3 regions of the Bradyrhizobium sp. USDA 372 genome follow, and region 2 is predicted to be linked to each of the others. Evidence: riboswitches for the same ligand, from Rfam matches in the RefSeq annotation. Region 2 holds a riboswitch; each other region holds the start of a gene.

Region 1 (9,881 bases), 1.7 Mb from region 2:
TCGTACCGAATTTAAGGTCACGCTTACCCCATATTGGCCGTGCCTTCAGATTCCATAGACCGACTGCCGATCTGTGCCGATTGTGTAAGTGGAGCGTCTGCCATAGTAAGGCTACCGCACGGAATGGCAGCGGCCGGAAGTAAGCTTGATCCGGAGCGCCGCCGCCAAGGCTCGAAGGCGGACGCCGGCCATTGTAGAAGGCGAGGTATCGTCCGATCGAGACGCGGGCGTCGGACACAGTCTCATAGGCATGCTCGACGAGCACGTTGTCGCGCCGGGCAAGCAAGCCGTCCATTCTGGTGGCGATGCCATGACAGGCGAGCACGCCGGTGAACCTCGCGCCCGTGAACTACGAGCCTTGTTCGGCGCTGAAGAAGTCCCGCTTCCGTGGAACATTCAGGAAGTGCGAAACCCTTGCTTGCTCATGAGAGCTCGTCCTGGCGGGATGCTCGAAAGGCTGATGTGGACGGATTAGCTAATGCAGGTGGGGTTCGAAGCTCCAACACATCGGCGAAGATTGTCCACTCGCGGACACTCTTTTGCTTGCAAAAATCAGTCTCCGCCTGCTGAGCAGCAGCACTCAGGGAGGCGGCATCGACCTTGAATGCTGCCTGGCACGCACGATGCTCGCCGCCAGTATCGTCACAAACGGTCTTAATAAACCGAACATTAAATGAAGGCATGCCCCTCTCTTCCCGTGGTTCGCTTATCCACTATTCTGCCATTCGCACCGAGAGTATTTGATCTGCCTCAAGCAGCACCCCAAGAGGTCTGTCTGCTCCTCCGAAGATAGATCCAGATGTAACAGCGCGGCGCGCGAGCCGCTTGTTGTCGCGAAGAATAGCGACGGCCTGTCTGTCCTACCTGCGGTATCGCACGACCGTTTGAGCCGAGGGGCAGCGCCTCTCAGGAGCCTCATGCCGCCGACCGGCAAAATCAAGTCTTTGATCGAGGATTGTCTCGCAGAGACGATCGAGGGCAACATGCACTTACGCGCAGGAGATCGTGCGGCAATCAGGCAAGGAACCCCGATCTTGCACCCGACGGTCCCCCGCAGCCGGCACAGCAAAGCCGATCATAAGGCTTGTCGCAGCCGACGTTTCGACGAGCCCAGGTTCGGATTTCAGTGCCAAACCCTAAGGGTGGATCAGCCTCGGCAAGGCTACCGACAATGAAAGGCGAACAATCGTTTGACCATCCGCGTGCACGGAGCAATGAGGAAAAATGCTGCCGTAGCCCATGAAGCGTGAGTTGCGCCTCAAATCAACACGCTGGCGTGTTGCAGAGAGCGCCAGGCCCTGGCGGACGCCCGAGTTCGGACATGTCGACTGCCAACGCGAGCGTCTGCGGCACGTAGCGACCGCTCGAGCTCAACCACTCCCGGACGGACCAGCCTTTTGACCCGCATCAATGCTGCGGCGGCTGCGTCCTAATAGAAGTGATCTTCTAGTAAGGTCAGACGCATGGCGGAAAGAACGACTTGAGCCTATGATGCCTTCATGTCCGGCTACCAGCGATCACTTTTTAGGACTCCTTCCGGGCGCAGCCGAGCCGCGGGTCAATGACCTGCACATGATAAGTTGCGCCGCTTGCGATGGCGTCTACTTTATCGACCTGCGGACAAGCCCGATTATGGGCTCGGAGCGAAGCTACGTCCATCCTAATGGTGTCAACCGAATTCTTCGCGCTCTCGCTGGAGCGCGTGCTACGCGCGCGAGAGCGCGGCTGAGGTCGCCTGCACACCCACGCGATGACGCTGCAGAACACGGAGATGTCTCACCAACAAGAGACGTGACATGACAGAAAGCCGGACCATTTACCCCGCTCCGGGCCGGATTGCCGGAGCTGCAGACCAGTTTAGTTCGTGCAGAACAGTTACAAATACCAACAGCCGAGGTATTGAGCTGACCCAGATCGATTTGACGGAAGCTCAGGCCTTGTTTCCCGGCAGAAATCCAAATATTTCGGTTCGCGAGCGGATCGTGTTCCGTACCAACGATGCCACGGCCGATTGCCCTCTGCCGCGGGCTCACGCCATAGAGACCGCGCGCCGTCCGGTCGAGTCGGGCAGAGCCTGTTCGCGCGGAAGCCAAGCGATGTTCGTAATGTTCACAAGGTTGTCTGCATTTGTCAGCTGGCAGCGATGAACTTCGTCCAGGATCCAGTGGCGATTCGATCTGGGAGCGGCTCGAAATCACGCCGCCCTTCGATCAGGATCTGGAGATTGCCGTGATCGAGGGCAATTCAATTCACCGGGTGATCTTTCCTTGTCGCCGGGTGTTCGGCGGATGGATCAACGCGAATACCGGAGAGCACGTCGCCGTGCAGCCGACGCATTGGCGTATCTGGCCCGGATAGCGGCGGCGATCCTGCAAAATAGATTGGCGTGAGTTGAGGCAGGAACTGGCTTCGGCGTCCTCTCGTCGGACACTATGTAGAGTTCATCGCATGAGAGCGCCTGACGGGAAACATGTCCGAGCGGGACCGATTATGGTGGGGGCGTGCGGTGACCGTCCGGCATCACTCCTCGCATTGCTGTCGCAACCGTTCCTAATGTACTCGCGAGCGACACACCTCTGTGTAGATTCTGAATCTCAAACCAACGATCGCTTACCACGTCATAATGAGCTACGATAAACGTGTCGATATGAGTCCATATTTTCGGCGAATGTTCTCACCTTGATGAACCGTCGGCTATTCTCTCTCGGCCAAGTAGCGCGACGCGTCTGCGTCGTTCCTCCGGGTGCACCTCGTTCGGACCACCAAGCCGGGCTAGGCATTTTTGTTGGCCCAAGGCTTGCTCGAGATTGTGGAGAACGCAAATGAGCACAAGCGAATTCGCTTGGTCGAGAACAGACCCGAGCGCGGGATCAATGGTTTTGCGGATCGGATGCTGCACGCAGTTCGCGGGCGGTAACGACCATGTTGGTTAGGGCAGGCCGAACCTCCTCCCAATTGCGAGTTTTTAGGCCGCAGTCCGGATTGACCCAGAGCTGCGATTCCTGCAAACGCGTCCGAGCCAGCACCATCAGCTCCTTCATTTCGCCCACCTCCGGAACGCGTGGAGAGTGGATGTCGTACACGCCCGGTCCGATTTGATTTGGATATTCGTACTTGCTGAATGCGTCCAGTAGCTCCATTTTCGACCGCGACGTTTCGATCGAAATGACATCCGCATCCATTGCAGCGATTGCACCGATGATGTCGTTAAACTCCGAGTAGCACATGTGTGTATGGATTTGCGTTTGATCGGCAACGCCCGATGAGCAAATGCGGAAGCAATCTCCCGCCCAATCGAGATATGCCTTCCACGCCGATCGGCGCAATGGCAATCCTTCCCGGAGTGCAGCTTCGTCGATCTGGATCATGGCTGCACCGGCATTCTCGAGATCGCGGACTTCGTCGCGGATCGCGAGCGCAAGCTGGCGGCAGACCTCGCTTCTAGGAATGTCATCGCGAACAAACGACCAGTTCAGGATCGTGACCGGTCCGGTCAAGATCGCCTTCATTGGCTTGCTAGTTAGTGATTGCGCGTAGCGCCACCAGTCCACAGTGATCGGCTTCGACCGCACTACATCGCCAAACAGGATCGGAGGCCTGACGCAGCGCGAACCATAAGACTGTACCCATCCATTCCTGGTAAATAGGAAGCCGGCGAGTTGCTCGCCAAAGTACTGCACCATGTCATTGCGCTCAAATTCGCCGTGCACGAGGACGTCAAGACCGATGTCCTCCTGCCAACGTACGGCGCGGGCTATCTCTTCCTTGATAAACTCGTCGTATTGTTCGTCGCTCATCGCACCTCGCGCATGCGCCGCACGAGCATTTCGGACTTCTGTGGTCTGCGGAAACGATCCGATTGTCGTGGTGGGAAACGTTGGTAGTCCAAAGCGTTCCCTTTGGATCTCGGAACGACGGACAAATGGGCTGGCGCGCCGGCGCATTGTCTGGTCGATCGCCCTCATCCTCACAGCGACATTGGTATCATGGATCTTGGGCGAAGTCCGCCGGGCAGTCGCAGCGCATTCCGAATCGGCGAGAGCGAGCTCGACATTCTGGTCGCCAGCGAGTGCTCGCGCCAGGATCGCAAGCTCACGCATCTTCTGAACCGAGAAAGCAAGCCAGCTCTTGACGTCGGACGTGAGCCCGGTCTCGAGTTCAACGTCCACTGGCACATGAAGCAGCGAGCAGGATGGGGCGAGCTGTACACGGTGCTTGCCGAGCTTCGCAATCGCGGGCTCCATCCGCTGACGGAGCGACGACAAGTTCGACCGCCATACATTCCGGCCGTCGATGACCCCGAGCGACATGACGAGGTCACTTCGGCCGACAGCGATGACCTGATCCAACAACTCTGGCGCTCGGACCAGATCGAGGTGCAGACCGGAAACCGGGAGGCTCAATGCGGTATCCAGATTGTGGCCTAGCTCGCCGAAATAGCTGGCAACCATGATTTTGATAGCCGGTCCCTCCTTTGCGAACCGGTTATAGGCATGTAGCAATGATTTTCGCGCCGCCTCATCCAGATCAAGGGCCAGGCAGGGCTCGTCAAATTGAACCCAACTTGCCCCTCGTTCGGCCAATTCATGCAGAACCTCGATATAGACCGGTATTAGATCATCGAGTAGGGAGAGGGGCTGGAACGCGCTATCGGCACTCTTGCCGAGCTTTAGGAATGTGATCGGCCCGATCAGGACAGGGCGGGTCTGAAAGCCAAGAGCCTTTGCTTCCTCATACTCTTCAATGGGTTTGCGAGAGCAAAGTCTGAACGCTTGTCCCTTGTAAAACTCGGGAACCATGTAATGGTAGTTGGTGTCAAACCACTTAGTCATTTCCTGCGCGGGTGCGCCAGACCTCCGCGGCCCCAGACCGCAACTCGCATCCTGGTCGTCGCATTGTGATCCGCGAGCCATGGCGAAGTACGTCTTGAGGGAAACGTATTCTCGTTTCGAGGCGTAGATCTCCGGGATAGCACCAACCATGACACTTGTATCGAGCACCTGATCATACAGCGAGAAGTCATTCGACGGAATGATCGTAACGCCGAGAGACTTCTGACGGGCCCAGTTCGCTGCGCGCAGACCGGATGCGTCCTCGAGCAATTGCTGTTCGCTGATCTTTCCCGCCCAGTAGCTTTCAAGAGCGAATTTGAGCTCACGCCTTGGACCGATGCGTGGCGTACCGAGCGTAGCAACCGGAAGAGAGAGAAGAGACATAGTGTAAACCCCTGTTGGGGACAGAGGCCATGGCGGACGCAGGCAGAGGAAGTCGCGCGCGCGACGGCTGCTTGGCGCACCACCGAGACACCCCGCCCGTGGACCAATCTATCGTCGGGGCAGGTCTCCTGGCTCGCTGGTCGTCGCTGCTGTCCGGCCTTCCCGAAGCCGTGCGGGCTTCAGTGACATCGTTGGACAGTAGCTCGCAGCTCACAGTTGCGGGGGCAGCGCCGGCATTTGGACCGGCTTCCCTCTTAGCTCCGGATCAAGCGGGATTCGGAGAACCTCGACGAGTTCGATTATCGGCAGGAGGACTCTTCCGTCAACCTCTCAGATTTTGTGGCACGCTAATCTGAGACATCTAGTAGGCGAATGACCGTGCATCTCTATGATTCTCTAAACAGAGCTGTCGCAATCAGAGATGTCCTTGTCTCAGATGTGGGAGTGAGACTCGGAGCTGCCTTGAGGCGACGCCGCCCGCCCCATCAATGAAAGGGACAAAACCAGCCCGCGCGGCGGCGATTACCGCCGTTTCGAGCAGAATGCATTCGATGCGGCTTCCGACTTCCAGCGGTTCGCCCAGCACATCCGCTGGCCAGCTATTTTCTCGACTAGAGGATCCCCATTGAACACGTCAAGGCAGGCGGCGCAATCTAGCCACATACGCGGCGAGCAGGTTGATTTTCGTGCCAGCCAGACTTCAAAGTTCGTCGATTAAGTCGGCTTCGTATCGCCAGCCATCATGTAGGCCGAACGCCGACGGGCAACTATAGCGAACCACACGGTTCAATGACGGCAAACGCACTCCCGATTCTCATCAGGCACTTGGCATCGAGCTACGGCCGATACACTGAATGGAAACATCGAACCGTGCGCAGGTCGGAAAGTGGACAAGAGGGACATAAAACCCATGCAAATCTCTGCCTGCTGCCTGGCACGAAGAATGCAAGCCCCTCGACATGCCCAGTCTCTTCTGCTTGGGGTTGTCCAGCTCAGCCAATTGACGCTGTCGCTGGCTAGGGAAGTTAGGGGCGCGTGACATAGAGGGGAGCGCCTGCCCGCGTGGGACAGCCGCGGGTGCCCCGTCGCGTCTCCGTAAACTTCTTGCGCTCGCTCATAGCAGGTTCAAGGTTACCGCTTTGAAAGATGTATGGATGAAACGCGATAGGCGGAGGATTATGAAGAGAATGTCGGGAAGACCCGCGCTATGGCTTCGCCTGGGCGGACTTTTAATCTGCCTAGGCTGGCCGGCTGCCATGAGCAACACTATTCGCGCCAGCGACAACCCCCTTGTCGAAAGACTTAAGTCAACTTGGCGAGCGCAAGATGGTGAGACGATAGAACAAATCATCTCGAATGTCTCGAAGGTGGCACAGTTCGTCCCTCAGATGTGGGGGGTCGCTGAACTCGGCGAAAGCGACCATGTTTTCGTTTCGTGGACCAGGCACCGAGACAACAAATCAGACGAACAGTACGCGATCACCTGGAAAGTCGCGCTCGACGGTACGACTGAGCTTGCGTCAACCTATGCGAAGCCGATGGAATTGGGCTGGCGTGCCCTAGCGCTCTCGTTGATCGCCAAAGAAGTCGCAGATGGTGAAAGGGACGCAAACCTTAGCTTTCTGCATGATCCAAGTAACTTCAACTTTGTGACTACGCCGCAAGGCCGGCTCGGCGATCTTCTGCGGCAGGGCCGATGCACTATCATTGAACCTGTTGGGGTAGACTACTTACCCAAGCAGAATGACAAGCCGAACGAGAAAGGCGATCTATGGCGCATTCTGCTCTTGGTGAATTGCGATATCCAAGGACCACGTTATTTTACACACAACGGGGTCATCACTTTTGAGAAGAGCGAAGGCCAAGATTGGGAGCCACAATCCTCTTTTGCCAAGCGCATCGCGAAATTTCCTCCGGGCTCCTGGTTCCAACGAACCGAGCCAAAGGAAGAGCAAGACTCAGGAGAGCGAAGGCCTTAGCAGACGGTCGCGCAGAGCAACACCGCACCGCAGCTGCCGCACGGTCGAACGCCTCGTACTAACTGCAAGAGACACGCGCTCTGCAGTTGCGTTGTTTAACGGCTCCGCAACAGTCCGCCTGCCTTTCTCGCAGCAGTTCGGCCCGTCGTACGGAAGGTCGAGCAGCACGATTGCGTTTTTCCGCCAGGTGTCGAGCTCAGTGGCGCGTACTAGTTTGCGAGATGTGGTTTGCCCGCCTGCACTCCACCCTGTTAGAGTACACCAACTGCGGGGGAACCAGCTCTCATGCATTCTTCACTAGAGCCCTTGGAGATGCCTCCGGCCAAGCCGATTCGGGGTGCGCGCCGCGCATCGTGTAATTGCGCGGCATACGCAGGAGCGTGAGCTTAGCGACTTTGAGCCGGCACTAGGGACCGATGCTGAGACGAAACAGGAAGTTACAGGGTAGCAACCCCGGGCATACCCGCTGAGCGCCTGCCAATTTCCGAGTGCGCAGGGCGGGAAGCTCCGGAGCAGTACGCAAGAACGTCGATTACCGCACTGACTCAGCCGTAGATTTCCTCGCACTCATTCGTCTGCACGTCATAGACCCGGATTTTAAGCATGGGAAACCGCCTTTTTAATTCTGCTCCACCTGCGGTGGCACCGTCTTTGGTTGCGAATTCGGCTCTGAGTTGGCCATCTACTTCAAGCGCGTAAGATGAGACCGGTACTTCCCGAACGACTGCGACCATGTCATTCCCATTATGTAGTGATGTGCTTTAGAATGATGTAGCTTGAGTCGGCTAAACCGCACCAGAGCTATTCACCCGAAGTACGCGATGGGCAAACACGTATTGTGGACTTAAACCTCACACGAATTGCATGGCACTCGCGATTGTCCGAACACGTGGGCAGCTTGCCCACGCCTGGTGCATCCACGGCAAAGCCCGCGGCTCAATATCGCAGCCTTTTCAATTCCTGGAGAAAACGGGCACTGATGCCAGCGCTCCTGGGTAAGTCACTTGAGATCGCGGGGAACCGTCACTACCGAAGAGCGGCGGCCCGTAGCGCCTGAGCCATAAACAGTTCAATTCTTGTACACACGTCTGGGCAGTAGCACTAACGACTATGGTGCCGCGCGGAGGAGCCAAATGCCATAATGCGATTGGTATCAACGATCATCTCGTCTGGCGTAACAAGGAACGGATTTGCGCGGTTTGCTCGAACTAAGAAACCTTCATTTACGCGGCGAGCGTTGAGGCTGAACTCCATCACGTCTTTGTCTAAACCGGTCAGAGCGAGCCAGAGCAGATCCTTTTTGAGCATCTTTTTCGTGACAAGACTTTGGGGCGCATTTCCTCGCCCTCGTCGGAACTGTCCGGTTTGCCGATGGAAGTCGTCACCAACAATGGCAAGGTTGCTCCTCAACGCCTGACTCCGCCGCAAGCACCGACGCCTCATAGCCGCTCAATTTTTGCAAGGAGGGAGCACAGCGTTCCAAGGCTCGGGCTTGTCCAGCATCCCGAGTTCGGCGCCACGCGATGAGAATCTCCTCCTTACGTCCAGAGGGTACAGCACGCTCGCGGTGAGAGAGCCGCCGATGCTCGAAGGATACCGCCGCACGCACACGGGAAGAAATCTCTTGATCCTTACGCAGCGTCAGGTCGTAGGTTCGAACTCACGCGAAGCTCTCATAAGGCACACATCGAAGCCGGCGGAATGGACATCTGCGGTCGAGCAATCGAATGTATCGGCACCGTATCGTGCGCGTGAACATGGACCAGGAGCGAAAGGTTATTGTCGGGATGAAGCACCGCGGAATTATGTTCGCATTGATCGCTCTCATCACATCTCCGGTTTCCGCCGCGACACTCAGCGGTGCTCCGCGCATCCTCGACGGAAATACGATCCAGATCGAGAAAACCACCGTTCGGCTCTCAGGCATCGAAGCTCCTGAGACCGATCAGATTTGCCTCGACGCACAGGGCCAAAAATGGGCCTGCGGCGTAGCTGTTCGCGACGAGCTCATCAAGCATTCGAATGGACGAACGTGGGATTGTCATACCGGAAGAGTCGATGAGTATCGGCGAGCCCTCGGCAGCTGCTTCATCGAAGGCGAGGATATAAACGCCTGGATGGTACGCTCGGGCTTGGCACTATCGGCTTTTGCATCTCACCATACATACGTTGTTTATGAGTTGGTGGCCAGCACAGCCCATGCGGGGCTGTGGTCCGGCGCGTTCATCGCGCCCTGGGACTGGCGTCGCCGCAATAGGAGCACGATTATCGTGGGCGCGACGTCGGTTCCGGTCGACGCTCAGGAAGTCCTGCTTGGATCCGTCTTGCTATTGGAACCGCCGTCCCCCGAGTGCCCGATAAAAGGCACAGTCGAGCGCAGAGGCGAGCGCATTTATTACCTGCCAGGGCAACCCGGTTACGAACAAATCGACATGACGAAGAAGCGCGGCCAACGCTGGCTTTGCAGCGAAGCGGAAGCCGAAGCCACCGGGTGGCGTAAGGCCGTGCCATGAGGCGACACATGCAAGCAGCCCATTCTCAAGACATATACCATTTAGCCAAGCACGTGCGTTCGCGGCGGTCACTGTTGCTGTTTGCTGCTTCGACAGTTTTCCTGCGGTTCGGCAATAAGATTGTCGACGCGAAGGAAGCAAAAGGCCCGCCCAAGCCAAACAACGTACTCTCG
Region 2 (9,881 bases):
GTCGTTCAGGCCATCGCGCGGCATCACCTTCAGGAGTTCGGGGATGGTGTAGGCCATCGCGCCGAGATGGATCGGAATGTCGCGGCCCTGTCCGACCAGGCCGCCGTAGCCGTCGGTGATCGCCGACGACAGGTCGCCGGCTTCGCGCAACAGCGGCGAGCGCGCCGAGCGCGTCATGACGAGGCTCATCTCCTCGGCCGCGGCCGAGAGCCCGTGCCTGATGACCTCGACGACGAAGGGATCGAGCTTCATGCCGCCCTCCGCCTCAGGAACAGATTGCCTGATGGATCGGGCCTCGCCTGCCAGCCCGGCGGCACCACCACGGTCGACCAGGCGTCTTCGATGATGGCGGGACCATTGATGGTCTCGGTGAGCGAGGCGCGGTCGACGATCGCGGTTGCGATGTCATGGAAGCCGTCGAACGAGCAGGTGCGCGTGCCCGTAGACACCGCCCTCGCCGCTGTCGCCGGCCGGCTGACAACGGTTGTCGACGGGCGCCGGGCCTGCACCCGCACGGATTCGATGACGCAGGGCTCACCGGTCGCATAGCCGAACAGCTCGTGATGCCGCGTCAGAAAGTCCTGCTTCAGCCTGACAACGTCGAGCGGCAGCGTGAACGATACCGGAATGGCGTCATTCTGCGCCGCATAGCGCATCAAGGCCACCAGCTCGACCTGGATCTCCGCTCTTGCAACATTGTTGGCGAGAAGCGGCGCCGAGGCATCGGCAATCAGGGTTTCGATCCGCTCCGAGACGCCGGCGAGATCGATGCCGTCGAGGGCAGCGCGAAGGGTCTGCTGCTGCAGGAAGCTGAAATCGGCGGTGAGGCAGCCCAGGGCCGAGAACGCACTCGAGGCACTGGGCACGACGACCTCTGCAATCCCGTAGAGATCGGCAAGGCCCGCGGCATGCATCGGGCCGCCGCCGCCGAAGGCCAGCAGCGTGCAGTCGCGCCCGTCGATGCCGCGCTCGACCGTGACGCGGCGGAGCGCGCGGGCCATAGTCGCGTTCGCGACCTTGATGATGCCGAGCGCCGTTTCGGTCAGGCTCAGTCCGAGTGCGTGCGCAATTGGCGCAATGACACGCTTGGCGCTCTCGATGCCGATGCCGATGCGATCGCCAAGCTTGGTCTCGGGATTGAGATAGCCGAGCACGGCATTGGCATCGGTGATGGTGGGCTCCGTGCCGCCACGGCCATAGCAGGCCGGGCCCGGCTCGGAGCCGGCGCTCTCGGGCCCGACCGTCAGCCCGCCGGGACCGTTGCGCACGATCGATCCGCCGCCCGCACCGATCGAATGCACCGCGAGCATCGGCTGGCGCAGCGGCTTGTCGCCGAGCATGCGGCCGTCGGTCATTTCGGCCTGGCCGTCGACGATCAGGCACACGTCCGTCGTGGTGCCGCCCATGTCGAAGGTCAGCATCCGCGAGCAGCCGAGCTGGCGCGCGATGCTGACCGAAGCCGAGACGCCCGCCGCCGGCCCCGACATCGCCATCACCAGCGGACGCCGCTTCACCGCCGAAATCGGGACCATGGCGCCGGCGGAGTGAAACACCTGCAGGCCGGGCCCGATCGGCAGCCGCTGCTCCAGCTCGCTGAGATATTCCACCGCGATCGGCATCGCGGCCGCGTTGAACACGGTCGCCGAGGTCCGCTCATATTCGCGTGCCTCGGGATTGACCTCGTGCGAGAGCGAGACATGGGCGACGAGGTCCTTGAGCCGCTCGCCCAGCATCTTTTCATGCACCGGATTGGCATAGGCGTGAAGGAGTGCAACCGCGACGCTCTGCACGCCGGTCTCTTTCAGCCACGCCACCAGGCGCTCGATCTCGGCTTCCTCGAGCGCCTTCAACACCCGCCCCTCATGATCGAGGCGCTCGGCGAGCCCGAAGCATCGTTCAGGCGGCACCAAAGGCGGCGATTTCGGCGGAATGTCGAGCCGGTAGAGATCGCGCCGGCGATAGCGGGCGATCTCGAGCACGTCGGCGAAGCCTTCGGTCGCGACCAGCGCCACCTTCGGCAGCCGATTCTCGACGATCGCGTTGGTCACGCGCGTGGTGCCGTGGACGAAGCGCCTGACCTCGCTCTTGCGCAGACCCACCGCCTCGATCGCCTCCAGCATCGCCTGAACCGGTGCGTCGGGGCGCGACGGCACCTTTGCAATCCGCGCTTCCGCGGAATCGCGCCGGATGGCGATGATGTCGGTGAAGGTGCCACCGATATCGGTGCCGACCTCCCAGTGATTGTCGGAGTAGCTCATCTGCACAGTCAGCTACGCGTGACGTCCGGACCGGACGCCAGGTCCTTCCCGGCCATTGCCGCATCCAATGCCAAAGCGAGCACGCTCATCGTCATTCCCTGTCATGCCATCACGGGAGAGCGTGCGACAGAGCGATGGCCGCGGGATAGGGTCGGAGTTGTCGCAAACCACCGAGCCAGCAAGCCGCCGGCATTGCGCGGCGCACCATCGGCTGCACGTTTTGGTGCAGCGCTGCTCGCGCAGAGAGCAGAAGCATACGAAGCCAGAAATGTGCAGCGCACCCTTGGATTCTTCGACACAAATGGGAGCGCCCGTTGCACTGCAATCGGATCGCGCAAGTCCATTTGTCTAATTTGCAGGCGATCAATCTGCGGTGCGGGAGAGAGGGCTGACCAGGAGCTATGCACGCAGGTCGGCTCAGCCTCTCTTTATTGTACGGTCAGTAAGCGAGGAGATCACCGGCCTCAGGAGGCCAGCGACGCCCGCAAGCGTCGCCAACCGATGACGACGCCGGTGATGGAGAACATCAGTCCGAGCGTACAGAGGCTGACAATGAGAGCGTCACGCAGCCGCGCGTGAGCCAGCAGAATCGGGAAATCAAGCGTGTGCAGCGCACTGTAGAGCCAGCGATAGACCCGCCGCGACGGGTCCAGTCTTTGCAGTACCTTGCCATTGGCGGCATCGATATCGAACCAGAGAGCGCCGCAGGGCGTGCGGTAGACAGGAGCCCCCGGAACACTGGATTGCGCCGGATAGTCGTCGTTGCCGGCGAGCAGGAACGGTGCGGCACAGCCGGCGCCAAGGCGCGCCGTCAGATCCCCGATCTCCTGCGTATCCAGGTATGCCGCCTGTCCGTCGCGCGGCGCGTCCCCTGCCCTGATCAACGTCTGATGGCCAAGGGCGAGCCGATCGCGCCGATAGACCCTCCCGCCGAAGGCGAACCATTCGACCTCGCGCGCCGACGGCGATATTGGCGGCAGATCGAGCGGTGAAGCGTCTCGCCAATCCGGGGCGGCATCGACCACGCCCGCCTCTGCCGGCGTCAATTGCCCGCGCGAGAACAGGCGGCCGTGATCCATCGAGAGCCAGCCGCTGAAGATCCAGCTCAGCACGAACAGCGTCGCCGCGAGGCCGATCAGGTGGTGCAGCGCATGCCAGCCACGGTAAGGCGAGCCGAATTGGCCTTTGCGAAACCTGATCCGCACGATTCCGAGCACCGCGCCAAGCAATGCCGCAATCAGGGCCAGCAGCGACAGCGTCCAGACCACGCGATCCCACACCGCCCAGCTGCTGCGCAGAACCGTCGGATAGATCCAGTGCAGCACGCTGCCGGCCCAGTTCCACGCGCGCTCACTGCGCGTCGTATCCAGGACGACCTCCCCAGTCAGCGACGAAACGTAGACCTCCGTTCCAGGGGCATCGCCGAGAGCGGCGCGAAACAAGGGGCGATGGCGATCAAAACCGTTCGGCACGCTCCATTGATCGTAGTCCGACCGCGCGACGATCGCCGCGCGAGGCGCGTCGAGCCCGCGCTGACGGGAATAGGCTTGCACGATGGTGAGCGCGACATCGGCGGACGTCACCGATGCGTCTCCTCTATCGGAGGCGCGGACCGCTCGCGAACCTGCGGGGCCCGAGACGACGTAGACCGGTCCATCACTGCGCTGGATCAGCCGAACACGCGTCCCGTCGGTGATTCCGCTCGCCGCAACGGCGTCCGCGACCGAGATCGTCTTGTCATGATCTAGCGGCGCGAGTCCGGCAAATCGCTCCGCTTCCGTCAGCGACGGAAACGGGACGAAGTGCATCACGATCCCGCTCGCGAACCACATCGCGAACAGCAGGCAGAACGCGATCCCGAGCCAGCGATGCGAGACGACGATCGCGCCCATCATGCGCTCAGCGCCTCACCATTTGAACGCGGCCGAGACCTCGTAGGTGCGCGGCGCGCCCAGGAGGATCTGGTCGGGATAGAACGGATCGCCCCAGATCGCATAGCGCTTGTCGGTGATGTTGCGGACGCGGAAGGTCAGGCGGGCCTGGTCGACCGCGTTGAAGACGGCCTTCGGGATATCGACGAAGGCGTAGACGTCGGCCACGGTGTAGGCCTTCATCGTCACGACGTTCGCGTCGGTGTTGTAGCGGTCGCCGACATGACGGCCGGTGATGCCGAGCTCCACAGGCCAGGGCGTGAAGAACCGGTACGATGCGCCGGCATTGGCCACGATACGCGGTACGTTCGGCGGCGTATTGCCGGAGAACGAGCCACCGACGAAATTGTAGTCGGCATAGCGCGCATCGACATAGGCGATGTTGCCCCACAACCGAAGCGGCTCGATCGGCCGCACCGAGGCGGCAAGCTCGACGCCCTTGGACTCCTGCCGCCCGGCGATATTGAGCGCCTGCCCGCCGGCCGCCGCATAGACGTTCTTGCGCAGGATGTCGTAGGCCGAGAACGACCACTCCGCCCTATTGTCCCAGAACAGATGCTTGACGCCGGTCTCGTAGGTTCGCGACGTCGTCAGGTCCAGTGGCTGGGTCGGCAACAGCAGGAAGATGTTGTTGGCTGCGACGTCGGCGCCGGTGGCGTACTGGCTGAAGAAGGTCAGGCCGGGCACGGCCTCCCAGGTGTAGCCAATGCGTCCCGTCACCGGCGCCCAGTCTTTGGTGTACGGAAAACCCGCCTTCTCTACGCCGTTCTTGTCGGTCGAGTTGCGGTCAAGCCCGATGTGCTCGACACGCAGGCCCCCGATCAGCGCGAAGCTGCGCGTCAGCTTCAAACGGTCCTCGAACGACAACGCCTCGTTGTCGATGCGCGCGGTCTGCTGCTGTGTCGTGAGCAGGCCGTAGAAGCCGCGGTTGGGATCGACCAGCGAAACGGAATCCCCGGGAAAGTTTGCCGCGCCGGGCCTGACGAAATCGAGATAGCTCGACGAGAGCGTCGTGACCAACCGGTTGTCGAATCCTGCGATGTTGGTGTCCCAGATCAGGTCGGTGATGTTGCCGACCAGCCGCTGGCTATGGGCGACATAGAAGCGCTCGCGATCGACCAGGTTCGTGGTGGAGTTGAATGCCTCGATCTCGTTGTTGAACCAGGTCCGTTCGGCGCCATAGCCATAGGCCTGACTTTTCAGCGTGAGGTCAGGCGCGAGTTTCAGCTCGAAGCCGCCGCGCAGCCACACCTCCTGCGCCACGTTGCGGTTATCGAGAACGTTGTAATTGGTGTTGAAGGTGCGGTCGTCGATGGTGACGGCACCGAGATTGGTACCGTTGTAATTCGAGACGTAGTTGCCGGAGACGATCCCCGTCGTCGCATGCGAACCGCTGAAGGCGACCGGCACCAGCGGCGCGCCCCAATAGGCCTTCGAGCGGTCTTCGCGATACTCGACCGCACCCCAGATCTTGAGGCTGTCGGAGACCCGGTAATTGAGCTGGCCGGACGTGCCGAACGTCTTGACGTTGGTGTCGTCGGCAAAGCCGTTGAGCGTGGAACGGCTGATGTCGAAGCGATAGTCCAGCCCTTGCACATTGGTGCTGCCGCCCGAGCCGTAATGCGCGCGGAACGAATTCAGGGAGTCGTACGAGAAGTCCGCCTCGCTTCGGATCGCTCCCGTGTGCGGCTGCTTGGTGACGAAGTTGATCGCGCCGCCGGCGGCACCCTCGCCCGAGATCAGCGAGGCCGGTCCTTTGATGAATTCCACGGCCTCCAGATTGGCGGTGTCGACGATCCGCGACGTCATGTTCTGCGGACCGATCTTGATGCCGTTGTAGAGCGTGTTGATCTGGCTGTTGGTGAAGCCGCGCATCGAGAAGGCGGAAGGTTCGGCCGGGTTGTCGCCGGAGGTGACGCCGACGGCGCCCTGCGCCACCTCGGACACGGTGCGATAGCCCTGCTCGCGCATGGTTTCGGCCGAGATCACCTCGACGGTCGCGGGCGTCTGCCGCACCGTCAGGCCGAGCCGCGAGGCGCTTTCGGCAACGGCATTGGTGTTGAGCGGCGTTTGCGCCGTCGAATCCGGCATCACGGGTTTTGGCGCTGCCGATACCGCCGCCGGCCTGCGCGCTGCCGCGCGGCGCGCGCTCGCCGCCTCTCCTGCTGCCGGTCTGGCCGGCTTGCGCGCCTGGGCGGGCGACACCTCGACGGGTGGCAGCGGCTCTCGGACCTGCTGCGCCAGAGCGGCAGGCGGATCGAGAACGGCGAAGGACGTGAACGCGGCGGAAACCAGCAGGACGCGGCGCGGTCGTGCGATACGGATGGAAGACACGGTACTAAACCTCGGTATGACGTCAGTGGCACGTCACAGCGAACGAGGTCTCACCTTTTGGCCTTGCAGCCGTCCGATGAAGCCGAATGTCTGTACTCCCCGACCGACATCTTCGCGTGTGACCACGGCTGACGGCAGGTCTCCTGGCTCGCGGGTCGTGACCTCTTCGTCGCCTTCCCGGGACCGAGGACCCAGTGGCTCGTGACGAAAGATTCACCGCTCACAGTTGCGGGGGCAGCCGCGGCATTGGGGACAATTTTCCCCGCACCGCATTCCCTTTTCATTCCCTCTCGGGAAAACCGTCGCGAGCATCTAGGATTACCACCAAGACAGAGTCAATGTCCCAGTTGCGGCGTCGTGGCGACCGCACAAGCTTCCCTGGAGATGAGCATGGAAGGCGAGACCTTCCTCTGGTTGATACGGCACGCGGTTGTCGCGGGCGTAGCCGGGACGATCCATGCAGCCGATGCGCCGGCCGATCTCGGCGATCACGCGGCATTGGCGGCTCTCAAGCAGCGCTTGCCCGCGGATGTCGCCGGCTATGCCAGCCCGTCGCGGCGCACGGTCGAGACGGCGCGCGCGCTGGGGCTGGAACCGGAGCTGGTCAGCGAATTCCGCGAGCAGGATTTCGGCGATTGGACCGGCCATCGGCATGACGAGCTCGCCGCGACCGGCGGCGAGATCTACGGGCAGTTCTGGCGCGATCCGGCGCGCGGACGGCCGCCGAACGGCGAAAGCTTTGCGGATCAGGTCGCCCGCGTCCGCCTCGGCCTGTCGCGGATCGGCGCAGGCTCCGCGGCGCTGGTCGTCCATTCCGGCACCATCCGCGCCGCGCTCTGCATCGCGCTCGATCTCGCACCGGAAGCGGCGTTGCGCTTCGTGATCGATCCGTTGTCGCTGACCCGGATCGACCGGCTCGCCAGCGGCTGGCGCGTCGTCTCGGTCAATCAGCGGATCAGCTAGACCGGTCCGGCACATTGGCCTGCGCAAAGGTCGCCATGCCGTTGTGAAGTGCGCAGGCCGAGCGCACCAGCGGCAGCGCAATGGCGGCGCCCGATCCCTCGCCGAGCCTGAGATCGAGGCTGATCAGCGGCTGCACGTTCAGCGCGCGCAACACCAGCCGATGTCCTTGCTCCGCCGATTGATGCGAGGGCAACAGGAACGGCTGGCAGGAGGGATTGAGCCGCGCCGCCGCCAGCGCCGCCACCGAGACGATGAAGCCGTCGATCAATACGGGAATGCGGCGTTGCGCGGCCGCGATGATCGCGCCCGAGATCGCCGCGATTTCGAGGCCGCCGACCGCGCACAGGATTGTCTCGACCGAGGCTCCGGCGACGCGATGGCGTGCGATCGCCGCATCGATCACCCGCGCCTTGTGTACGCGGCCGGCCGCATCGACGCCGGTGCCGCTGCCCGCGATCTCTTCGGCGCTCACACCGAGCAGGCTCGCAGCAATCGCGGCTGACGTCGTGGTGTTGCCGATCCCCATCTCGCCAAAGATCAAGAGATCAGGCCGGCCGGCCTCGGCGCGCGCCACCGCGCGCTGGCCGGCCTCGAAGGCGAAGACCAATTCCGCCGGGGTGAGCGCGGCCTCGGCACTGAAATCGCGCGTGCCGCCGCGCGGCTTGTCGGTGACGATTCCGGCCATCTGCACCTCGGACAGCGTACCGGCGTCGACGACCTCGAGGCTCGAACCCAGCTCGCGCGCCAGCACCGAGATCGCGGCGCCTCCGGAGGCAAAATTCGCCATCATCGCGATGGTGACGGCTTGCGGATAGGCCGACACGCCCTGCGCGACGATGCCGTGGTCGCCCGCGAAGATGATGATCGGGACGCGCGCGGCGCGCGGCTGCTCGGTGGCCTGCAGGCCCGCAAGCTCGATCGCGAGCTGCTCCAGCCGGCCGAGCGCGCCCGTCGGCTTCGTCAGTTGCGCCTGCCGCGCAATGGCTGCCTCGCGATGGACCGCGGAGATTTCGGGGCAGTTCTGGGTGACCCATTCGGGAAGCATGCTGCCTCGCTCAACGCCTGCGTTTGAGAATGTAGCTGTCCATGATCCAGCCGTGCCGCTCACGTGCTTCCTGCCTCGCGGCGGCAATGCGCGAACCCACTTCGGTGAGCGCACCGGACATGAGGATCTGATCGGCCATGCCGAGATAGGCCCCCCACCAGATGTGAAGCCCAGCCGGATCGAGCGACTGGAACGCCGTGCCGCCGTCGAGCATCACGACCACCGTGTCGACGCCCTGCGGCCAGCCTCCCTCGCGCAAGCGCCGGCCCGTCGTGACCAGAAAGGGCTCGCCGATATCGTTGAGCGGCAGCGCATGCGCCGCACACAGCGCCTGGATCGAGGTGATGCCGGGCACGACTTCGATTGTCGGCAACGGATTCAATCGCCGCGCAATGCGCAGCGAGGAATCGTAGAGCGACGGATCGCCCCAGATCAGCAGCGCGACCTTGCCCGCACGGCCGAGATGGCTTGCAATGGTCCGGGACCACGTGGCGGCAACGGCATCGTGCCATTCGTCGACGCCCTTGCGGTAATCGGCCTCGGTCGCGTCGCGCACGGGAAGGTCGAATTCGGCGATGCGCGTCGCTTTGTTGGTGAGCACGTCAGTGCAGATCGTCCGCCTGAGATCGGCGAGATCGGATTTTGCGCTCCCCTTGCGCGGGATCAGGACGAGATCGGCCGCGTTCATGGCGGCAATCGCGGCGCGCGTGAGCTGCTCGGGATCGCCGCAACCGATGCCTATCAGAGAGAGCGTGAGCATCGGGCGTACGGGGCGACCATGACGGCCGCCCCTTGTCTCTTAAGCCGCGTTGTGCAGGCGAGGCGTGACGAGGCCAGGCGCGGTGACACCACGCAGAGACTTCGCCAGCGCCAGCACGGCAAGATCGGCCAGCGGCTCGATCACGATGACCAGTGCGTAGGACGCCGCGAACGTCGCGATGCTGGCGAGGTTGCTCATGGCGAAACCGGAACCATAAAGCGCCCAGAACGCCACCCAGGCGATCACGCCGGCCTGGTAGGTCGTCGAAAGCGCCAGCGCCTGCCGATACTTCAAATCAACATAGGCGCTGTTGCGCGAAATGATCCGGGCAGCGATTGCCTGGATCGCGAACAGCGGCACCAGCAGCGTCGTGACATTCATGCCATATTGCGGCAGGTCGGCCGGCTCGAAGAAAACGCCCTGGAGCAGCAGGCCGAGCGCAAGGCCGAACGCCGCGGGAGCCGCGCCGAACAGCAGGAACAGTGTCGAGCCGAGAATGAAGTGCACCTCGGAGACGCCGACCGGGAAGTGCGGCAGGATCTCGAAGAAGGTGAAGACGAGGCCGGTGGTGGCGAGCGTCCGCGCCGCGA
Region 3 (9,881 bases), 1.9 Mb from region 2:
ATGCGATGGCCGCTGGCCCTGGATGGAGATCGCGGATCGAGGTCTCATCAACGGGTCGCGCTTGTTGCGCCTAAAGCTCTTCGGGCTTGCTCGATGTCCAGCTCCGCCGGTGTCCATCATGCTGTCATTTGCCCTCACACCATCCGTGGCCAACTTGATGGCAACGCGATGGCAAGGACCATGGGCCGCTGCCGTTCAAGCAGGGCTTCGATACAGCCACGTCCGGCCCAGGACCAGCCCTTTGGATACCGAACGACCTTGCGTGTTCCGATGTCTAGCAAGTACCTGAGATAGGAATCGCCCTGTTTCGTAATCCGATCTAGCCCGTCCGTTCCCGGCGGTGGAATTCCGCTTAGGCCTCCGGCCAAGCCAGGCCGCGAACTCCCGCGCGGAGCGGAAGATGGTCGCGTCCGGCACGGTCGCGGCGAGAGCCGGGGCCGTTATGAGACCAATCCCGGGAATCGGATCGATCAAGCGCCGTGAGCGAGAACGTCAGAAGTAGGTGAATGGAATTGGCGAGTAAGCGCTCCAACTACCAGACATGATAGTAACTCACGGACCAGTGCGGAGGCTAAATTCGCAAGGACGCTTCGCGGCCGTACAGAAAGTCGTATCAGAGGAGCTTTCAACATGCTCACAGCAGCTGAAATTGCCAACGCAAAAACTCGCGTCAACTATCAAGATGACAATTGTCTCCACGAGGATGATGATAGCGTCCGGATTGCCTATCAATGGCTGGACGCGCAAATAACAACAAAGAAGAAGTTGAGAGCGGGACACCCTTTAAAGGAGATCATTGAAATTTGGGGCGGTAGGTTCGTTGCATCGTCTGATGTACGCGTTGCAGCCGAATTGCACCCACGAATTCGAGGGATGTACCCGCGGTTTAATATTAGCTCTCGCTTAACACTTCCTTCATGCCGTCGTCTGTTGGCTATTGCTGGGGCCAGAACGCAAGACTACTCGCTTACTGCCAACCACATCATCGAAACGTATGCCCGAATCGAAGGACCATAGATCAGCCGTTTGCTTGTAGACCCGCACCTAAAAACCTTTTGTAGCTCTAAACAGGCTTTGCGTCAAAAAAAGCTCCGACCATAACTCCAGGGCGCATCGAGCGGCCGTAAGGGGCCGTTCAGGGGCCATCTACCGAATGACGGGGTGATCTGCGAGCCTGCGGTTCGTTTTGGACCGTTAGGCTTAGAATGGACACAGTGCATACTGCTATCACGGAGCCGGTGCGGCGCCTCGAGATCTTCAACCGGAGCGGGCCTTCGGCGGAAGTGGAGCGACGAGGACAAGGCTCGGAGTTTTGCGGAGATCGCAGCGAGTGGCGACTCGGTCTGCGACGGCTTGGATTGTCGCCGCAGCAGTTGTTTGGCAGGCGCCGTCAGTTGCGAGAAGCACCGGGCGGTCATTCCGAAGCAAAAGAAGTACAGTTTGTGCCGGCGGTGGTGGATGCCGTAGTGCCGGCGCCAGCTCTTGGGCGCGTGAGCGCAAAGCGGTACGCTGCAAGCCAGGGGGGATAGTCATCGAGATCGAAGTTGAGGGCATCACGATCCGGGCCGGCCGTGGTGCGGACCCGACGATGATTGCGTCGATCGTCCAGGCTCTGAAGGCGAGCCGGTGATCGGCCCGTCGGGTGCGGTGCGGTGGGCATAGCGTGCTATGGCTTAAGCACAGTCGGACCGTATTTAGAGCACTACTCAGGAATCCAAGTTCGCGATCTTGGCGGGCAGACCGGCTACTACATTCCCTACATCTATGTGACAACGCATGATGCAGCGCTCGCTTCGGGGCGGGAGGTCCTTGGCTCTCCAAAAAGCTGGCACATCAGAATGACATGGGAAGACGGTCTAATTCAGGGCACGCTCGAACGTCCGGCTGGCAAGCGTCTGCTAACCATCCATGCTCAACCAAATCAACGCTCCGGTGCGGGACAGATGTATTCTACCCGGACGAACTTCTATTCGGTTCCCCATCTGCCCCCCTTAACAGAGTCCGGAAAGGGAGCCGCAACGCAACTCGTGAAATGGTGTACGGACCAAAGGTTCCGACGAGACCGAACGGGGCGACGAAGTACTTTCTACTGGCCCGGTTTCCCTAACTTACGACCCCCCACTCATCGATCCCGTGCACAATTTGTCAGTCGCGGATACTCTGCTCGGCACGTGCGAGGAGTATGACTCTAGACTCCAGGCCATCGGTGTCTTGTCGGGAGATCAATTCAGGCTAACAGAATGAGGAATGAGTTTGCCTCAACTTATCCAGTTAGAAGTCCTGGTGACCTTGCCCTAAGTTTTATCCAGGTCTCTGCCGGGGGTGCCCTCGTATTTTCTTGTGACGTGGCAGCAGGGGTACCAGTAATCGTTCTGGGCCGTCCGACGTTAGATGAAACGATAGATTGACTCATGGCTGATGATGGCGCGACCATGCTTCAGCACCAGCCGCCGGCGATCTGCTCCGGCGAATGTCCCATCGCAAGGCTTTTGCCCACGCATCTGCGCAGGTCTGACTGGCGCGCCATCGTGAAGCGACAAGCCCATCGCCTCCGTCGCTCGGCCGATTGCTGGGCGCGGATCGGCTCGCACATGCCGGCCAAGCCTTCGTGACAGTCCAACCTTCTTCTAGCTGTAGAAATGTGTGATATGCTTCGATGCAAGTTCAATGTTCAATTGCAGCCGTCGGGGTGTAAGCGGCAAGCTGCGGCCGTCACGCGGCATGGTTCCATGGCATGAGCGCGTCGATTTCGCTACTCGGCCAGCCATTGGTGATACGGTGAAGTGTTTAGGACGAGCCAAGCGAACGGATCGACGTTGTTCATTCTCGCCCTATGCAGCAGTGTTGCGATGGTCCCCCAGGTTGTCCGCCGCCGCCGCTGCCCGCGAAGAGGCTATTTTTCTTGTAATTGTCTGTGGCGTGATGGCGCGCTCGACGATGTTGGAGTCCAGCTCAATGTGGCCGTCGGTGAGGAAGCGTTCGAAGAGGGAGCCACGTGAGACGGCATAGCGGATTGCCTCGGCCAGCTTTGATTTCCCGGAGATCCGCCGCAAGGTGTGCTGCCAGAGATCGAAGAGACCTGCGACGACCGCCCCGGAGGCTTGCTGGCGCGCGGCAACGCGTGCGTCGGGGCTTTGGCCGCGCACGGTCTTCTCAACCTGCCAGAGCTTTGCCATCCGTTCGACTGTCGTCGTTGCCACTTTCGAGCTTCCTGCAGCATGCAGCTCATAGAACTTGGGGCCTGCTGTGTGACCAGCAGCCGGCCAAGGTGATGCCGATCATTCCGCGATCGGGTCGCGCCAACTTGGTATAGGCGGCGTATCCACCAGCCTGCAGGGATGCCGCGATAACCATTGAGATGCCGGGCCGCACGTTCGCCGGAGCGGCTGTCTTCGAAGCGATACGCCACGATCGGGGGGCGCTGCCAGCAAAGGTTCCATCATCTCGGGCATAGCCCCATAAGCAGGTCGTCTTCGTCGATCCGGAGCCGGAGCGAGCGTCGGCAAGGTGGTCTCGTCGGCACAGATCCGTCCGGCCTTTTTTACCTCGCTGAAGATGTAGTCGGCCACGATCTCCAGCTTGAAGCCGAGCTTGCCCATCCATTGCGCCACCAGCTGGCTGTCAAGTTCGACCTGATCGCGGGCATAGATGGCTTCCTGCCGGTAGAGCGGTTGGCCATCGACGTACTGGAGACGGCGATCTGGGCCCGGCGCCTGGATCACGCTGTCCTCGTTCTTGAAGGCATACTTGGGACGGCGTGTGACGATGACGGGGAACTTCGCCGGCTCCACATCCAGACGCTTCGACACGTCCTCGCCGATGAGCACCTTCTGCTTGCCGGCATGCTCAGCTAACGCTTCCGGCTCGATGACAACCCCGATCCGTTCCAGATGCGATGCAAAGCCCTTGCGCCGACGAGGTGCGCGTTTGCCACCCGCCCCGCTCGCGGCCCTTATTGACCTGTGTCCTGATCGCAGCAATGCCGGTCTCGATCTCCTCGAAGGCAAAAGCCTGCTGTTCGTCATCGATACTCGCCGAGCCGAGCTTTTCCGATCGTCGGTCGAACCGGGGGCGGTCAAAGGCCTTTAGGATCTGCGTCAGCCGCGCGATGCGCGCATCGGCGTTGCGCGCCTTGAGATCGTCGATCTCGCTCTCCATTGCATCGCAGGCGCCGCTTTTTTGGCCATGGCAAGCACCATGGCCTTTAGCATCTCTACGTCATTCGGGAGGTCGAGATCGGGCGGGGGCATTGCCCCGACCAGAGCACCTATTGCTCCGGTTCTCTCGTCCTTTCAGGCGTTGATTCACTTCGTCGCAGCGCTTACCGCCGGCGTGACCGCCACAGCCCGGACCCGCTTCCCCATCCATCCCGTCCACCAGGGCCATCAACTGCGCGGATTTATCTGTATCCGATGATGCCCGATTCCGCGGCCAGCAGAACTTCGCTTTTTCAAGGCGTTTCAAATAGAGGCACACGCCAGAGCTATGCCACCATACGATCTTGATTCGGTCAGCCCTTTTCGCCCGGAACACATAAAGCGCCCCGTCGAACGGATCTGAGCCGGCATCGCGCACCAGCGCAACAAGGCCATCGGTACCCTTGCGGAAGTCAACTGGATGGCTGGCCAGGAACACCTTCACGCCGGAGGGGATCATGCCGAACGGACCGCCCGGATCACCCGCTGCAGCTGCGCCTCGTCGGCGTCCACGCCGGCGCGCACGATCACCTCGCCAATGGAGGCAATCTCGATCACTGCCTCTGACATGCACGCCACCGCGACTTCGCGACTCGAAGGCCGCGAAGGTAGGTTCGTTCGCCCGAGCATCGCGACGCCAGACGAAGAGATGGGCGATCCCCGATACACTCGCGCCAGGCTCCTGCGCCTCTGCCACAACTTGCGCGTGAACTCGTCCGACCAGCGCCGGCGAAGCTGTCGCGGCGCCCCCTCAAGACGCTCGGCGACAGCTTCAATCATATGGAACGCGGACGATTACATCAAACCGGAGGCGTTCTTTGCTCTGCAAATGCCAGGCCGGTACGACACGGTCCTTGGTAAAGCGCTGAATCGCAGCGCGGGACCGAAACGTCGAGAAGGGTGGCCGGCAAGCTGGCTGGTTTGGCATAGCGTTTGCTCCTGTAGCCCAGCACTCGGATCGGTCAGTCATGTGACGCTGCTTTTGTTCTTCGGGTATCGGGCGGCACGCGTTCAAAATGGGCTCTCTATTGCAAAGTCAACACCAACAGGTCCCATGAAGTCATGCCTTCATACCGCACGCTGCATGTAGTCTCTTGGCGATCGTGGCACCGGAGAATTGGGATTAGTGCAGAAAACAGCGTCTGCGCCGTTAGCATTGCGTGACATGCGCGCACCCGCGTCGGCAGGCGCTCAAGGCCAACGCTAGCATGAATAAGATGGGCTAGATACGGCCGAAAGTCGCCCACACCCCGTCTTCGCCGTCCCAGCTGCCGCGGCTCGCCGCCTTGGAGTACTCCGTGGCGCGCTGCTCGAAGAAATTGGCGTGCTCGACGCCATTGAGAATCTCGACGAGCCACGGCAGCGGATGCGCCTTGAGCTGGGTGAACCCGCCCTCCTTCGCCTCGAAGAAGCCGAAGACCGGGGCAATCCGGAGTTGGGTCAGTCGCCAGTCGGCGACGTAGCGGACGTAGGCGTGGATATGCTCGGGCAGCATGCCCTCGATCTTGCCAAGGCCGAAGGCGAGCTCGACGAAGTTCTCCTCCAGCTTCACCATGGTCTTGGCGACGTCGACAATGTCGTCGCGGACGGAGCGCGTCACCGCGCCGGTTTCGCGGTGCCATTCGTGAAATAGCTTGATGATGCCCTCGCAGTGGAGACTCTCGTCGCGCACTGACCAGCTTACGATCTGTCCCATGCCGTTCATCTTGTTGTGGCGTGGGAAGTTCAGCAGCATGGCGAAGCTGGCGAACAAGGCCATGCCTTCGGTGAAGGCGCCGAACATCGCCAGGGTGCGGGCGACATCCGCCACGCTGTCGACGCCGAACTCATGCATGTAGTCCGCCTTGGCGCGCATCTGCGCATAGCCGCGGAATGCCTCGAACTCGGTCTTGGGCATACCGAGCGTCTTGAGCAGCAGGGCATAGGCATCGATATGAACCGTCTCCATGTTAGTGAAAGCGGCCATCATCATCTGGACGGTGAGTGGCTGGAAGATCGGAATGTACCGCTTGAAATAGTTGTCGCCGACTTCGATGTCCGATTGAGTGAAAAAGCGGAAAATCTGGGTAAGCAGCGCACGCTCGCTGGCCGTGACGCGATCCGACGCCCAGTCCCTGAGGTCGGTGCCGAGCGGCACCTCCTCGCCCATCCAGTGGGTCTGCTGCTGGCGCTTCCAGAACTCGTAAGCCCAGGCATAGCGATCGACGTCATAGCTGCCGGTCGTGTCAAGGAGCCCGACGCGCCCCTTGCCGATCAACGTGCGCGGATCGAGGCGCGACAGATCGATCACTGACATGCGAGGCACTCCTCATAGTCGGTGCGCTGCCGCCCCCGCTGCTGCGTCGGCGTTGCATCCTCGGCAATCTTGCCGGCGAACGCCGCGCGCGAGATCGACTTTGATCGACAGTAGTAGAGGCTCTTCACCCCACGCTTCCACGCTGTCCAGTGCAGCATGTGGAGGTCCCACTTATCGACGTCGGCCGGCAGATAGAGGTTGATCGACTGGCTCTGGCAAATCAACGCGGCGCGGTCGGCGGCAAGCTCGACGATCCAGCGCTGGTCGATCTCGAAGGCGGTGCGAAAGATCGCTTTCTCGTGCTCCGACAGGACGTCGAGATGGGCGACCGACCCCTCGTGCGCGATGATCGACTGCCAGGTCGCCGAGGTGTCGGCGCCTTTCGCGGCCAGCACCTTGGCGAGGTGCGGATTGCGCACCGAGATGGCGCCGGATAGCGTCTTGTGGATGTAGATGTTGGCCGGAATCGGCTCGGTGCAGGCGCTGGTGCCGCCGCAGATGATGCTGATCGAGGCGGTCGGCGCAATCGCGATCTTGTGGCTGAAGCGCGCCATCACGCCGCGTTCCAGGGCATCCGGGCACGGGCCACGCTCGCGAGCGAGCGCCACGGATGCCGCATCGGCATCGCGACGAAGTTTTCGGAAGATGTTCAGATTGAATGACTTGGCCACGGCACCCTCCATTGGAATGCCCTTGGCCTGGAGAAACGAGTGGAAGCCCATGACGCCGAGGCCAACGGAGCGCTCGCGCAGGGCGGCGTAGCGGGCACGCTTCATTCCGTCCGGCGCCACCGTGATGAAATGGGTGAGCACGTTGTCTAGGAAGCACATGACGTCCTCGATGAAGCCGGGCTCCTTATTCCACTGGTCCCAGGTCTCGAGGTTGAGCGACGACAGGCAGCACACCGCTGTGCGCTCCTCGCCGCGATGATCGATGCCGGTCGGCAGGGTAATCTCGCTGCACAGGTTGGAGGTCGAGACCTTGAGGCCTAGCTCGCGCTGGTGCTTGGGGAGCGCGCGGTTCACGGTGTCGATGAACAAGAGATAAGGCTCGCCGGTTTGCAGCCGGTTCTCAAGGATGCGTTGCCACAGCTGGCGGGCATCGATCTCGCGGACAACCTTGTTAGTGTTCGGGCTGCGCAGAGCGACTGCGGTGCCGGCACCTACGGCACGCATGAACTCGTCGGTGACGTTGATGCCGTGATGCAGGTTGAGGCTCTTGCGGTTGAAGTCGCCAGACGCCTTGCGGATCTCGAGGAACTCCTCGATCTCGGGATGGTGGATATCGAGATAGACCGCCGCCGAGCCGCGCCGCAACGAGCCCTGGCTGATCGCCAGGGTGAGGCCGTCCATGACGTGGATGAACGGGATGATGCCCGAGGTCACGCCGCCCCTCGCCTCCTCGCCGATCGAGCGAACATTGCCCCAGTAGGTGCCGATGCCGCCGCCGTTGGAAGCAAGCCAGACGTTCTCGTTCCAGGTGCCGACGATGCCTTCGAGCGAGTCCGGCACTGAGTTAAGGAAGCACGAGATCGGAAGGCCGCGCGTGGTGCCGCCATTGGAGAGCACCGGTGTGGCCGGCATGAACCACAGCCGAGACATCGCATCATATAGACGTTGGGCATGCGCAACATCGTCCGCGAAGGCGCAAGACACTCGGGCGAACATGTCCTGGATGCCTTCGCCGGGAAGCAGATAACGGTCGGTCAGCGTCAACTTACCGAACGACGTCACCAGGTCGTCCCGCGACCAATCGAGGGTGATGTCAGACGGCGTGGGCGATGGCGCCAGGGGCTTCGGCAGGGGAGCCGGCGATGCTGGGGGCCGCACAAGACACGGCTCAGGCTTGGTAGGCTTTGCCTGCGCCCGGGGTTGCCGCACACTCGGCAGCTCAATGAGATGACCATACTGATCGAAGTTGTAAGACGGCGACACCGGCACCCCCGCGATATTTGGGGCCGGGACCGTGCGGACGATTTGCGAGGAGACCGGGCAAATGTCCCCTGCAGCAAGCGATCCACCGGGGCACCCGGCCCGAGGACATGTGTTTCTGTCGCGGCAGATCTCCTGGCTAGCGGGTCGCTGCGGCTGTCGGCCTTCCCGGCGCTATCGCAATGGCCGCTGCCGACGCATTGGGTTCCCTTCTAGCTTCCATTCTACAATATATGGGTATAGAATACCGTGACGGCACCACATATATGCGCAGCTACGGGACTCGTCAAGACGGAACCGTAAAGTTAACGAGTTGGTGCAGCCCCGAGGTCGAGGTTCGAAATTCGCCGAGCGCCTGTCCTGAAGGGCCTCACTCAAAAAGCATAGCGTCTCAAGGACTGGCCAATCGGCGAGTTAGGAGCCTGAGATGGCCGACGAGCAGCCAAGCGAGCTCGGCGGGGGCGGAACCTTCGAAGTCTTTGCAGAGGCGCGGACATCTGCCGAGCCGTGCAAAGGTGCGCTCGACGGCCCTGCGCCTGGGCGGGAGTGGAAGCCTTGGACGCGGGGCGGTCGCTCGACGATCTCGATCGTCCACGGCCCCCAGTGGGAGAGTGCTTGACGAGCTGTTTGCCGCGATAGATCCGATCGGCAAAGATGTGCTCAAGCCGCGGCCTCGCAAATTCTGCAACAGGGGAGCAGCACCATGGACATCCTGAATGTTGGCATCGATCGGTTCGCGGTCCGCGAATTGAGTTGGGCCGGATCGGGTTTCGGTTGCCATACGCGTCTCGCCATTCATCGCTTTCTGTGGCCCTTAGATCAAAATTGTCTGGAGCGCGACCGCAATCGATGCAGCCGCCCGTGGCAATGTCCCACGCTTAGTGGATTTGACCCCTTCGCAGGCCGGGCGAGCCGCCGCACGTGCTCAGTTGTCTGGCCTCGAACATAAGCCGTCCTCAACCGAACGCGGTCATGTCAGGTTATTGCCAATCAATCCTAACGGGATGAGGCGGAGCTATGCTTGAATCTGGGTGACGGAGCCGATAAGGCGGCGTGGCTTTGCTGTGTCGGAATGAAGCCGTTCGCAACATTGGCGTGAGCGGCGGCGAGGAACCGTGTTGTATCTCACCAACGACCTTGAAGCCGTGACGTTGGTAAAAGGGAATGTTTTCAGGGTTCGAGCTTTCGAGGTTGGCAGCAATGCCGTCCTCATCGCATCGTTGAAGGGCGTATTTCGTCAGCAACGTACCAAGCCCTTTTCCGACCCAGTTCGGACCGACGGGAATGAGTGGCAGATACCAATGTGGCTCGTGGGGATGATGTTCGGCCATTCTCCGCCGCAAGTGTGCCATATCCTCCGTGATCTCCGGGCGCAGGGATAGACCATGATTGCATCCAACGCCTCCTCATCTTGCTGCCCGTTGGGATGCAGCCACAGGGCCGCGCCACGAATCTCTC

Evidence for each region. Region 2 has a riboswitch for cobalamin ahead of AB7M16_RS33400 (TonB-dependent receptor). Riboswitches for the same ligand answer to the same signal wherever they lie in the genome.
Region 1: it holds a riboswitch for cobalamin, as region 2 does, so the genes downstream of both, metE (5-methyltetrahydropteroyltriglutamate--homocysteine S-methyltransferase) here and AB7M16_RS33400 (TonB-dependent receptor) in region 2, are expected to answer to the same signal.
Region 3: it holds a riboswitch for cobalamin, as region 2 does, so the genes downstream of both, AB7M16_RS24725 (ribonucleoside-diphosphate reductase subunit alpha) here and AB7M16_RS33400 (TonB-dependent receptor) in region 2, are expected to answer to the same signal.

The regions. Positions count from the first base shown of each region.
Region 1 is NZ_JBRJHR010000001.1:5,491,957-5,501,837, reverse strand. It holds partial or broken gene AB7M16_RS25715 (IS3 family transposase) at 110-385, opposite strand; gene AB7M16_RS25710 (hypothetical protein) at 423-683, opposite strand; gene AB7M16_RS25705 (hypothetical protein) at 2,128-2,358, shown strand; gene metE (5-methyltetrahydropteroyltriglutamate--homocysteine S-methyltransferase) at 2,871-5,216, opposite strand; cobalamin riboswitch at 5,318-5,520, opposite strand; gene AB7M16_RS25695 (nodulate formation efficiency C protein) at 6,473-7,195, shown strand; gene AB7M16_RS25690 (hypothetical protein) at 8,297-8,605, opposite strand; gene AB7M16_RS25685 (thermonuclease family protein) at 8,923-9,708, shown strand; gene AB7M16_RS25680 (carbonic anhydrase) at 9,717-9,881, shown strand, end outside.
Region 2 is NZ_JBRJHR010000001.1:7,170,055-7,179,935, reverse strand. It holds gene AB7M16_RS33415 (hydantoinase B/oxoprolinase family protein) at 1-252, opposite strand, end outside; gene AB7M16_RS33410 (hydantoinase/oxoprolinase family protein) at 249-2,258, opposite strand; gene AB7M16_RS33405 (PepSY domain-containing protein) at 2,723-4,153, opposite strand; gene AB7M16_RS33400 (TonB-dependent receptor) at 4,166-6,523, opposite strand; cobalamin riboswitch at 6,640-6,842, opposite strand; gene AB7M16_RS33395 (histidine phosphatase family protein) at 6,914-7,486, shown strand; gene cobT (nicotinate-nucleotide--dimethylbenzimidazole phosphoribosyltransferase) at 7,479-8,531, opposite strand; gene cobF (precorrin-6A synthase (deacetylating)) at 8,542-9,291, opposite strand; gene AB7M16_RS33380 (energy-coupling factor ABC transporter permease) at 9,331-9,881, opposite strand, start outside.
Region 3 is NZ_JBRJHR010000001.1:5,261,467-5,271,347, reverse strand. It holds gene AB7M16_RS24755 (hypothetical protein) at 196-417, opposite strand; gene AB7M16_RS24750 (hypothetical protein) at 631-1,017, shown strand; gene AB7M16_RS24745 (acetoacetate decarboxylase family protein) at 1,653-2,186, shown strand; partial or broken gene tnpC (IS66 family transposase) at 2,713-4,250, opposite strand; gene tnpB (IS66 family insertion sequence element accessory protein TnpB) at 4,219-4,656, opposite strand; gene AB7M16_RS24730 (ribonucleotide-diphosphate reductase subunit beta) at 5,419-6,492, opposite strand; gene AB7M16_RS24725 (ribonucleoside-diphosphate reductase subunit alpha) at 6,483-8,225, opposite strand; cobalamin riboswitch at 8,532-8,690, opposite strand; partial or broken gene AB7M16_RS24720 (transposase) at 8,815-9,147, opposite strand; gene AB7M16_RS24715 (GNAT family N-acetyltransferase) at 9,404-9,754, opposite strand.